Regions from separate parts of the Amycolatopsis mongoliensis genome, predicted to be linked through region 2. Evidence: riboswitches for the same ligand, from Rfam matches in the RefSeq annotation. Region 2 holds a riboswitch; the other holds the start of a gene.
The links. Region 2 has a riboswitch for S-adenosylmethionine ahead of QRX60_RS18220 (methionine ABC transporter ATP-binding protein). Riboswitches for the same ligand answer to the same signal wherever they lie in the genome.

Region 1 (5,013 bases), 4.0 Mb from region 2:
GCCGCCGGAGGAGATCCGCTTCGCGGCCAGGTTCCACGCGGCGTGCACGACGGCGGCGACGAGGACGAAGGACAGGGCGGTGGCGTTCATGGGACCCTTCGGGTTTTCGCGCGCGCGAAAACCGGGTCCTCCAGGCTTTTGCCCCGTCAGATGAACGGCCGGCCGTCCGGGCCCGCCGACGGTGCCGCTCGGACCAGTCCCGCCGGTCCTGGTTGTGCGGTGCTGGGTGCGCGGACCGGCGACGGAACCCTAGGCACTACCGCCGCCCACCGTACTCCTGGTGATCGAGACGGCGCAGGTCCCGCCGGAGGCCGCCGCGAGCCCGGCTGTTAAGGTTGTCGCTCGTTGCCGTGCGGCATTCCGTCATGGAGGAAGCCCGCTCTCGCGAGCGGGGCCACTCGAGCGCGGCGGCGAATCTCACCGAGTGAAACAGGAGTTGCCCTATGGCCAACATCAAGTCGCAGATCAAGCGCATCACGACGAACGAGAAGGCGCGTCAGCGCAACCAGGCGATCCGGTCCTCGGTGAAGACCGCGATCCGCAAGGTCCGCGAAGCCGCCGAGGCCGGCGACAAGGCCAAGGCCGTCGAGCTGCAGCGCGACGCCGCCCAGAAGCTGGACAAGGCCGTCTCGAAGGGCGTTCTGCACGCCAACCAGGCCGCCAACAAGAAGTCGGCGCTGGCGAAGCGCGTCAACGCGCTCTGAGCTGGTTGATTTCTGGGAAAGCCCCGGCTTCGGCCGGGGCTTTCTTCATGCCCGGGTCAGCGGTCGCCCTTGGCGGCCGCCACCTGGAGGACCGCACGTTCCAATGCGTAGCCCGGGTCGGCCGCCACGCCCTTGACCTCGGCGTTCAGCCTCGCCACGACCCGCATCGCGGTCGCGAGGCCGTCCTGGTTCCAGCCCCGGGACTGGCCCTGGGCCTTGCGGATCTTCCACGGCGGCATGCCCAGCTCGCCGGCCAGCTGGTTCGGGTTGCCCCGGCCCGCACCCGAGACCCGGGCGATCGTGCGGACCGCGTCGGCCAGCGCGTCCGCGACCAGGACGTGCGGGACGCCCAGCTGCATCGCCCAGCGCAGCGACTCCAGCGCCGCCGAGCGGTCGCCGCTCACGGCCTTCTCCGCGACCGCGAACCCGGTGACGTCCGCGCGGCCGCGGTGGTAGCGGCGGACCGCTTCGGCGTCGACGGTCCCGCCGGCGTCCGCCACCAGCTGCGTCGCCGCAGACGAGAGTTCTCGCAGGTCGGAGCCCACGGCGTCGATCAGCGCGGCCACCCCCGCGGGGTCGATCTTGCCGCCCGCCCGGCGCACCTCGTGCCGCACGAACTGCTCGCGCTCGGCCGGCTTGGTCAGCTTCGGGCACTCGGTGACCTCGGCGCCCGCCTTCTTCAACACCGCCGGGAGCGTCTTGCCCGCCTTGCTGCGGCCGCCGCCGGTGTGCACGACGACCAGCACGATGCCGTCCGCCGGGTCCTTCAGGTAGGAAGCCACGGCGTCGGCCAGTTCCTGCGAGATGTCCTGCGCCGACTCCAGGACGATCACGCGGCCTTCGCTGAACAGCGACGGGCTGACGAGTTCGGCCAGCTCGGGGGCTGTGAGATCCGACACCCGGACCCGGGTCAGCTCGGCCGTGGCGTCGATCGCCCGGGCCGCGGCGAGCGCCTCGCGGACGGCGCGCTCGATCAGCAGTTCTTCCTCGCCCAGGACCAGGAGCAGCGGGGCCGGGGCGGTGGCTTGCGCGGTCACGGAAGGATCCTCTCACTTGCGGTGTCGTGCGCCCGCTCCGGTGATGTCGAGCGGCCGGCGTGGCACGGCGTGAGCGCCATGTCGTACGGTGTAGCCGAGGCAGCCGCCCCGGATCATCCGGCGAGCGCGCGCCGACAATCGAATACCGCTCATCCAGAGGGGCAGAGGGAACGGCCCGACGAAGCCCCGGCAACCGGCGTACAGCCCGTCATCCCGCGATCGCGGGGTAGCTGACGACCACGGTGCCAATTCCGGCCCGCTTCGGCGGGGCAGATGAGGAAAGGAACCTCGCGATGACCGCCACCCTCGGAACGACCTCCACCACGAAGACCCCGGATCTCGGTCCGGCCGTCGAACTGGTGTCGAAGGAAGAGGGACACCGGCAGCCGCTCGCCCCCGAGTTCGTCTCCGCCGAGGACTTCTCGCCGCTCGAAGTCGCCTACGACTTCGGCCGCGTCCGCCGCGAAGACATCGAGGCCGGCCCCAAGAACATCTGGCGCTACAAGAAGCTCCTCCCGGTTCCGTCCAATGTCGAGGAGATCCCGAACACCGAGCCCGGCGCCACCCGGCTGATCCGCGCCGACCGCCTCGCCAAGGAGCTCGGCCTCAAGCGCGTGTGGGTCAAGGACGACACCGGCAACCCGACGCACTCGTTCAAGGACCGCGTCGTCGCCGTCGCGCTGGCCGCGGCCCGCGAGTTCGGGTTCGAGGTGCTCGCGTGTCCGTCGACCGGCAACCTGGCCAACGCGACGGCCGCCGCCGCGGCCCGCGCGGGCTGGCGGTCGGTCGTGCTGATCCCGAAGACCCTCGAGCGCGCCAAGATCCTCACCACCGCGGTCTACGACGGCGACCTGATCGCCGTCGACGGCAACTACGACGACGTCAACCGCCTCGCCACCGAGCTCGCCGGTGAGCACCCGAAGTGGGCGTTCGTGAACGTGAACGTCCGGCCGTACTACTCCGAAGGCTCGAAGACGCTGGCCTTCGAGGTCGCCGAGCAGCTCGGCTGGCGCATCCCGCCGCAGGTCGTCGTGCCGATCGCCTCCGGTTCGCAGCTGACCAAGGTGGACAAGGGTTTCCGCGAGCTGGGCCAGCTCGGTCTCGTGGACGCCAGCCCGTACAAGGTGTTCGGCGCTCAGGCCACCGGCTGCTCGCCGGTGTCGGCCGCGTTCCGCGCCGGCCAGGACGTGGTCCAGCCGGTCAAGCCGGACACGATCGCCCGCTCGCTGGCGATCGGCAACCCGGCCGACGGCCCGTACGTGCTCGACATCGTCAACCGCACCGGCGGCGCGATCGAGGACGTCAGCGACGAAGAGGTCGTCGAAGGCATCCGGTTGCTCGCCCGCACCGAGGGCATCTTCACCGAGACCGCGGGCGGGGTCACCGTCGCGACGGCGAAGAAGCTGGTCGAGACGGGCAAACTGGACCCGGACGCCGAGACGGTGCTCCTGATCACCGGTGACGGCCTCAAGACCCTCGACGCGATCGAGAACCACGTCGGCCCGAAGGCGACCGTGCCGCCGTCCGCCAAGGCCGTGAACGAGGCGCTCGGCTACTGACCTCCACCGCCGGGGCGGGCTCTGCCGCCCGCCCCGGCCTTCAGCGCTTCGGCGGGCCACGCGGCTCGCCCCGGCGCGCTACCGTCGGGCCTGCCGGGTCGCCGACCACCGCGGTGTCGCCGTCCAGGTCGGTTCGGGTGACCAGGGCACCCAGCGCCGCCAGAGTGTCCATTGTGGACTTACTGGGGTGCCCGTAGGTGTTTCCCGCGCCGACGCTGACCAACGCCACCCTCGGCGCCACTGCCGCGAGGAACGACGGCAGCGAGTAGCGCGAGCCGTGATGGGGCACTTTCAGCACCTCCGCCTTCAGATTTCCGATGTCCGCCAAGAGATCCGCCTGTGCCGCCAGCTCGACGTCGCCGGTCAGGAGCACCCGGCCGGCCGGCGTCTGCGCTCGCAGGACCACCGAACTGTTGTTGATCGTCGTGCCGTCCTGCTGCCCGGCCGAGCGAGCCGGTACGTAGCGCGGGCCGAGCACGTCGAGCGACAGCCCGGCCCACGCCAGCCGCTCCCCCGGATTCAGCTCCACCAGCGGCACCCCCTGCTGCCTTGCCTCCTCCGCGACCTGGCGCCACGCCCACTCCGGCGCCCGCCCCGGGCCGACGGCGATCCCGCCGACCGCCCGGCCGTCGAAGACCGACGCCAGCCCGCCGATGTGGTCGGCGTGCAGGTGGCTCAGCACCAGCAGCGGGATCCGGTCGACCGCCAGCCGGTGCAGGCACTCGTCCACCGGCCCCGGCTCGGGTCCGGTGTCCACGACGACCGCCCGGCCCGGCTCGGCCGTCGCCAGCACGACCGCGTCACCCTGCCCGACGTCGCACTCGACCATCGCCCAGTCCCGCGGTGGCCATGCCGGTGCGAACACCCGGACCGGCACGAACACCAGCAGTACGCCGACGACCAGCACCGCCATCACCAGCCGCACGCGCCGGTGCCGGGCGGCCAGCACCAGCACCCCGAGCACAGCCGCGGCGAGCAGCCCGCCCGTCCAGCCGCCGGGCCACGCGACGACCGCACCGGGGGCCCGCGCGCCGTGGCGCGCCACGGTGATCAGCCACCGCGCCTCCGGGTCGGCCAGGTGCACCAGGAGCTTCCCGGCGCCCGGCCACCAGGCGCCGATCACCGTCGCCAGCACGCCGAGCACCGTCGCCGGAGCCACCACGGGCGCGGCGAGGACGTTGGTCAGCACCGAAACCAGGCTCACCGAACCCGCCATGCCCGCGAGGACCGGCGCCGTCACCAGGAAGGCGGCCGCCGGGATCGCCAGCCCTTCGGCGAACCCCGGCGGGACACCGCGACGAGCCAGCGCGGCGGCCCAGCGGGGCGCGATCAGGACCAGCCCGGCCGTGGCGAACACCGACAGCGCGAACCCGAAGTCCGTCGCCATCGCCGGATCCGTCACCACGAGCACGCACACCGCGAACGCCAGCGCGGGCAACGCCGAGCCTCGCCGGCCCAATGCCAGGGCCAGCAGCGCGACCCCCGCCATCACCCCGGCCCGCAGCACGCTCGGCTCCGGGCCGACCAGGACGAGGAACCCGGCCAGGCACGCGCCCGCGGCCACCGCCGACAGCCGCGGCCCGAGCCGCAGCAGACGCAGCAGGAGCAGGACCGCGCCGCACGCGACGGCGAGGTTTCCCCCGCTGACCGCCGTCAGGTGGGTGAGCCCGGCGGTGACGAACTCCTGCTCGACCCGCGGCGACAACCCGCTCG
Region 2 (5,013 bases):
ACGCGGGTCGCCCGAGGCCAGCGCCTCGACGACGGGGGTGTGCGCGCCGATCCGCGGCGGGTTGCCGTCGGCGCGCAGGCGGTCCAGCTCCTTGAACACCTTCGGCGTCGACAGCCCTTCGGAGTCGAAGGCCAGCACCCAGTGGAAGGTGTGCCGCGACAGCACCGGGACGAGCTGCTCGCCCCGCCCGGTGCCCAGCGCGGTGCCGCCGTAGAGCGCGAACGGGACGTCGCTGCCCAGTCCGGCGGCGATCTCGGCCAGCTCGTCGCGCGTGATGTCGAGGTTCCAGAGGCTCGACAGCCCGACCAGGGTCGCCGCCGCGTCGGCGCTGCCGCCCGCCATGCCACCCGCGACGGGGATGCCCTTGCGCAGCACCACCCGGACGTTCGGCTCACCGGTGCGGCCGACGTGCGCGGCCAGCGCTTCGACCGCGCGCCAGGCGAGGTTGGTGCCGTCGGCGGGCACCGAGCCTTCGCCCTCGCCGTAGATCTCCAGCCCCGGCTCCTCGGTGACCGCGACGGTCACCTCGTCGGTCAGCGACAGGGCCTGGAACACGGTCACCAGCTCGTGGTAACCGTCTTCGCGCAGGTCGTCGACCGCCAGGTGCAGGTTGACCTTGGCCGGGACCCGGACGGTGACTGGAGGCGGAACTACGGCGAGCACCCGACCAGCCTACGTGCCCGCGGAAACGCCCCAATGTGGCCTTGGTTGCGTTCAACGCAACCAAGGCGGCCTTCGGTGCGTTGAACGCACCCAAGGCCGCCCTGGGGCGCTGGGGTCAGGCGGCCGCGACGCCCTGTGGGCCGCGGGCGGTGTGCGTCACGTGGCCGCCGCGCTCGGCGACCCACGCCAGCGCCGCGTCGGCCCGCTCGCCGCGGACGCCGAGGCGGAACCGGCCGACCGGGGTGTCGCCGATCCGGGTCAGGCCGCCGCCGATGGTGGCGAACTCGACGTCGAAGCGGCCCGCGGCCTCGGGCAGCAGCGCACCGATCGACGCGAAGCCGACCAGCACGACGTCGACCGAGCGGTCGTAGCGCGACGACTGAGAACGGGAGGTCTCGATGGCCGGCAGCAGCGCCTGCGCGGTGCGGCTGGCCGGGTTCGAGATCAGGTCGAGGACGGTGCCGCGCTCGACGACCGTGCCGCCTTCGAGCACCGCGACGTCGTCGCAGACCCGGCGGACCACCCCGGCGTCCGGCGTCGTGACCACGACGGTGGTGCCCAGCTCGGAGCGGGCGCGGTCGAGCACGGTGAGCACCGCGCCGGCCTCCTCCGGGTTGATCCCGGCGGTCGGGTCGTCGGCCAGCAGCACCGCCGGCGCCGCCGCCAGCGCCTTCGCGACCGCCACGCGGCGGAGCTGGCCCTCGGTCAGCTCGCCGGGACGCTGCGTCGCGCGCTGCGTCAGGCCGACGAGGTCGAGCAGCGAGCCGACCCGGCTGCGGCGCTGCGGGCCGTCGACGCCGAGCTGCTCGAGCGGGGAGGCGATGTTGCCGGCGATCGTGCGCTCGGCGATCAGCTCCGGCTTCGTCGAGACGACGCCCAGCTGGCGGCGGATCTCGCGCAGGCGGCGGCCGTCGAGGGTGCCGGTGTTGAGGCCGTCGAGGCGGACGACGCCGCGGTCGGGCCGCTCCTGCAACGCGATGCAGCGGGCGAGGACGGACTTGCCCGACCCGGCGGGCCCGACCACGCCGAACAGCGAGCCGGCCTGGACCTCGACGCTGACGTCGTGCAGGGCGACGACCGAATTTCCGTTGGTGGCAAAGGTTTTGGACAGGTTTTCGACGGTGATCACGAAGGCTCCAGAAAACGGGGTGCGCGCAGCGCGCGACACCCGGCCGCAGTCGAAGTCCGTCCTTTATGGACGGTGCATGAAGAAGAGGTGGACCGGCTCGGGCAAGCTCAGCGGGAGCGCCGACATGCGGTCACGGAGCGGCGGCCTTCGTCGACTACGCGACGCCTGGTCAGGAGCAGGGGGCGAGCTACCCTCTTCATCGGAAACGGCCTCCATCGGTCCTGGCGGTAGCACCTGCCCCGTGGAGGGTGGTTGCTGCGACTTCGGCGAGCCAGGTCTCTCAGTCGCTCGGGATGGACGTACTGAGTAAAACCGATCCCGAGGAGCGAAAGCAAGCCTGTTGGCCCAGATCACACGACTGGAGGTGTCCGAATCGCGAGATCGCACGTCAAGAGGCGTATTTTCGCCGAACCTCGTCGACTTCTGTGACATCCGGGGCTTCGCCCCGGGCCGGGGGCCCCGCCACCCGGAACCCCCGGAAAGCTCCAGAGTGGACGTGCTAACGGGCGGCGGCCAGCCGGGCGAAGTCGTGCACGCCGAGCTGCTCACCCCGGGTCTTCGGGTCGATCCCGGCGGCCGTCAGCAGCTCGCCGGCCCGCTCGGCCGAGCCCGCCCAGCCCGCGAGCGCGGCGCGGAGCGTCTTCCTGCGTTGGGAGAAGGCGGCGTCGACGAGGCCGAAGAGCCGGTCGCGGTCGTCCGACGCCGGAGCGTCACCGCGTTCGAAGGCGACGAGCGCGGAGTCGACGTTCGGCACCGGCCAGAACACCGAGCGCGGCACGGCGGCGACCTTGCGCGCCGGGCCGTAGTAGGCGAGCTTCACGCTCGGCACGCCGTAGATCCGGCTGCCAGGGCCGGCCGCCATCCGGTCGGCGACCTCGGTCTGGACCATGACGAGACCGGACGTCAGGGACGGCACCTCGGCGAGCAGGTGCAGCACGACCGGCACGGCGACGTTGTAGGGCAGGTTGGCGACGAGCGCGGTCGGCTGGGCGGGCAGGTCGTCCTTGGCGATGCGCAGCGCGTCGGCCGCGACGACCTGGAGCTTGCCGGCGACCTCGGGCGCCCGGTCCGCGACGGTCTCGGGCAGCCGCTCGGCGAGCTTGGGATCGATCTCGACGGCGACGACGTGCGCGCCGGTGGCGAGCAGGCCGAGGGTGAGCGACCCGAGCCCGGGCCCGACCTCGAGGACGACGTCGTCCGGGCCGACGCCGGCGAGCTCGACGATCCGGCGGACGGTGTTGGGATCGTGCACGAAGTTCTGCCCGAGCTTCTTGGTCGGCCGCACGTCCAGCTCGGCCGCCAGCCCGCGGATCTCGGCAGGTCCCAACAGTTCAACCACCGGCCGAGCTTACCGATGGGGCATCTCGCGTGATTGAGCAGGCAGCACGCGTGACTGAAGGGGCATCACCCGTGATCCGGCGGGCATCGGCGTGGTGCCCCGGCAATCACACGTGATGCCCCTCCGGACACGCGTGATGCCCGTCGGCGCACGCGAAACGGCCCCCACCCGCGAAGGGTGAGGGCCGTTTCGGAAAAGCGTCAGGCCTTCTTGCCGCAGACCGGCCAGGCGCTGTAGCCGCCGCGGGCGTCGCGGACCTTCTCCGCGATCGCGATCTGCTGCTCGCGCGAAGCCTGGCTCGGGAGGCTCGCGTACTGGTCGCCGCCGTAGGCGTCCCACGTGCGCTTGTCGAACTGGAGGCCGCCGTAGTAGCCGTTGCCGGTGTTGGTGGCCCAGTTGCCGCCCGACTCGCACTGCGCGATGCGGTCCCACGCGGAGCCGTCGCCGATGTCCGGCGTCGGGGCCTTCTTCGTCCCGATGTGGATGATCTTCGGCTTCGGCTGGGTGATGACCTGCTCGGAGACGCTCTCGCGGGAGACCTCTTTGCCGTTCTTCTGCGTGACCTTGTAGGTCACCATCTTCTCGCCGGGCGTGCCGGGGTCCTCGACCGAGGTCTTGCCCTTTTCGAGGTCCGGGTCGTCGACCTTCTGCTCGGGCGGGTCGATGCTCTCCTTCTGGACGACCGTCGAGACGCCGGTGCGGCTGATGTGCACCTCGGCGCCGTCGGTCAGCTTGACGTCCAGGCCGCCTTCGGCGGCGTCCTCCGGGCCCAGGGTGAGCTTGTACTCGCCCAGGAACTCCTTGGTCGTGACCGCGGTGGTCGTGACCTTCTTCGGCTCGTTCGCGCCGTCGTAGAGCGTGATGTTCTTGAGGGTCTTGATCTCGACGGTGGCGCCCTGCAGGGGCAGCTCGCCGTCCTTCGGCATCGACATCCACGTGCCGGGCTTGTCCATGCCCGCCATGCCGAGCTGGCCGAGCGCGTCGCCGAGGTGCGTCGCGCGGACCCAGGAGGTGTGCTCCGCGCCGTCGACGATCAGCTTCAGCTGACGGCCGCGCTCGAGCTTGATGACCCCGCCGTCGCCGACCTCCGCCTGCGGGGACGGGGAGAGCGAGTCGTGCGCGCCGACGGACAGGCCCGCGTCCTCCAGCACCTCGCCGACGGTGTCGCCGAACGAGTGCACGGTGGTCTGCTGGCCGTCGACGTCGACGGTGATGCTCTTGTTCATCGCCAGCGCGGCCGCGCCGCCGCCGGCGACGCTGATCATGACGCTGAGGACGGCACCCTTGAGGAAGCGGCGCTTCCAGATCTTGGTGGTCTCGCGCAGACCCTCGTCCAGCGCGGCCCGCTTGGCCTGCGGGGACGCGGTCCGGTCCGCCTCGATCTCGTCAGGAATGACGATCGGCGGCAGGTACGTCGTCTCGGCGTTGATGAGGCGGATCAGCTCGTCGACGTCGACGTCGATCTCGGCCATCATCGCGTCGGCGTCGGGGCCGAGCGCGGCGAGGATGTCCTGCTGCGTGATGTTCGGGTCGTCGGAGAAGTCGAGCTGGCCGTAGGCGGTGTCCTCGTAATGACGCTCGAGGACGGCCGCGGAGCGCGCTCCAGCCTGTCTGCTACCTGTCACCGGGTCGTTCCCTTTCCCAAGACACCGTTCGGGGCGGCGTCTTTACGTCTGGGCCCGCAGCCGGCGCCATCGTCACGGTTCCGGGTCGTACCTGACCCCGGTTCCGCTTCCCCGACGTGCACTGACGTGACTGTGGGCGTAACAGTCGGCAACTGCAGTCTGCAGTACCGACCGGCACGATCACGGGACAGTAACGGGTCCCGCCGGGTTGCGCAAACACCCCCCGGAGTGTCGTGATCCCCGTCACTCCATCAGGT

Region 1: it holds a riboswitch for S-adenosylmethionine, as region 2 does, so the genes downstream of both, thrC (threonine synthase) here and QRX60_RS18220 (methionine ABC transporter ATP-binding protein) in region 2, are expected to answer to the same signal.

Annotation. Positions count from the first base shown of each region.
Region 1 is NZ_CP127295.1:10,521,036-10,526,048, forward strand. Features, by position in the region: gene QRX60_RS50105 (DMT family transporter) at 1-90, opposite strand, end outside; gene rpsT (30S ribosomal protein S20) at 444-704, shown strand; gene holA (DNA polymerase III subunit delta) at 761-1,741, opposite strand; SAM riboswitch class I at 1,888-2,021, shown strand; gene thrC (threonine synthase) at 2,035-3,300, shown strand; gene QRX60_RS50125 (ComEC/Rec2 family competence protein) at 3,341-5,013, opposite strand, start outside.
Region 2 is NZ_CP127295.1:3,717,563-3,722,575, reverse strand. Features, by position in the region: gene QRX60_RS18225 (4-(cytidine 5'-diphospho)-2-C-methyl-D-erythritol kinase) at 1-663, opposite strand, end outside; gene QRX60_RS18220 (methionine ABC transporter ATP-binding protein) at 779-1,792, opposite strand; SAM riboswitch class I at 2,002-2,092, opposite strand; gene rsmA (16S rRNA (adenine(1518)-N(6)/adenine(1519)-N(6))-dimethyltransferase RsmA) at 2,292-3,131, opposite strand; gene QRX60_RS18210 (resuscitation-promoting factor) at 3,332-4,756, opposite strand.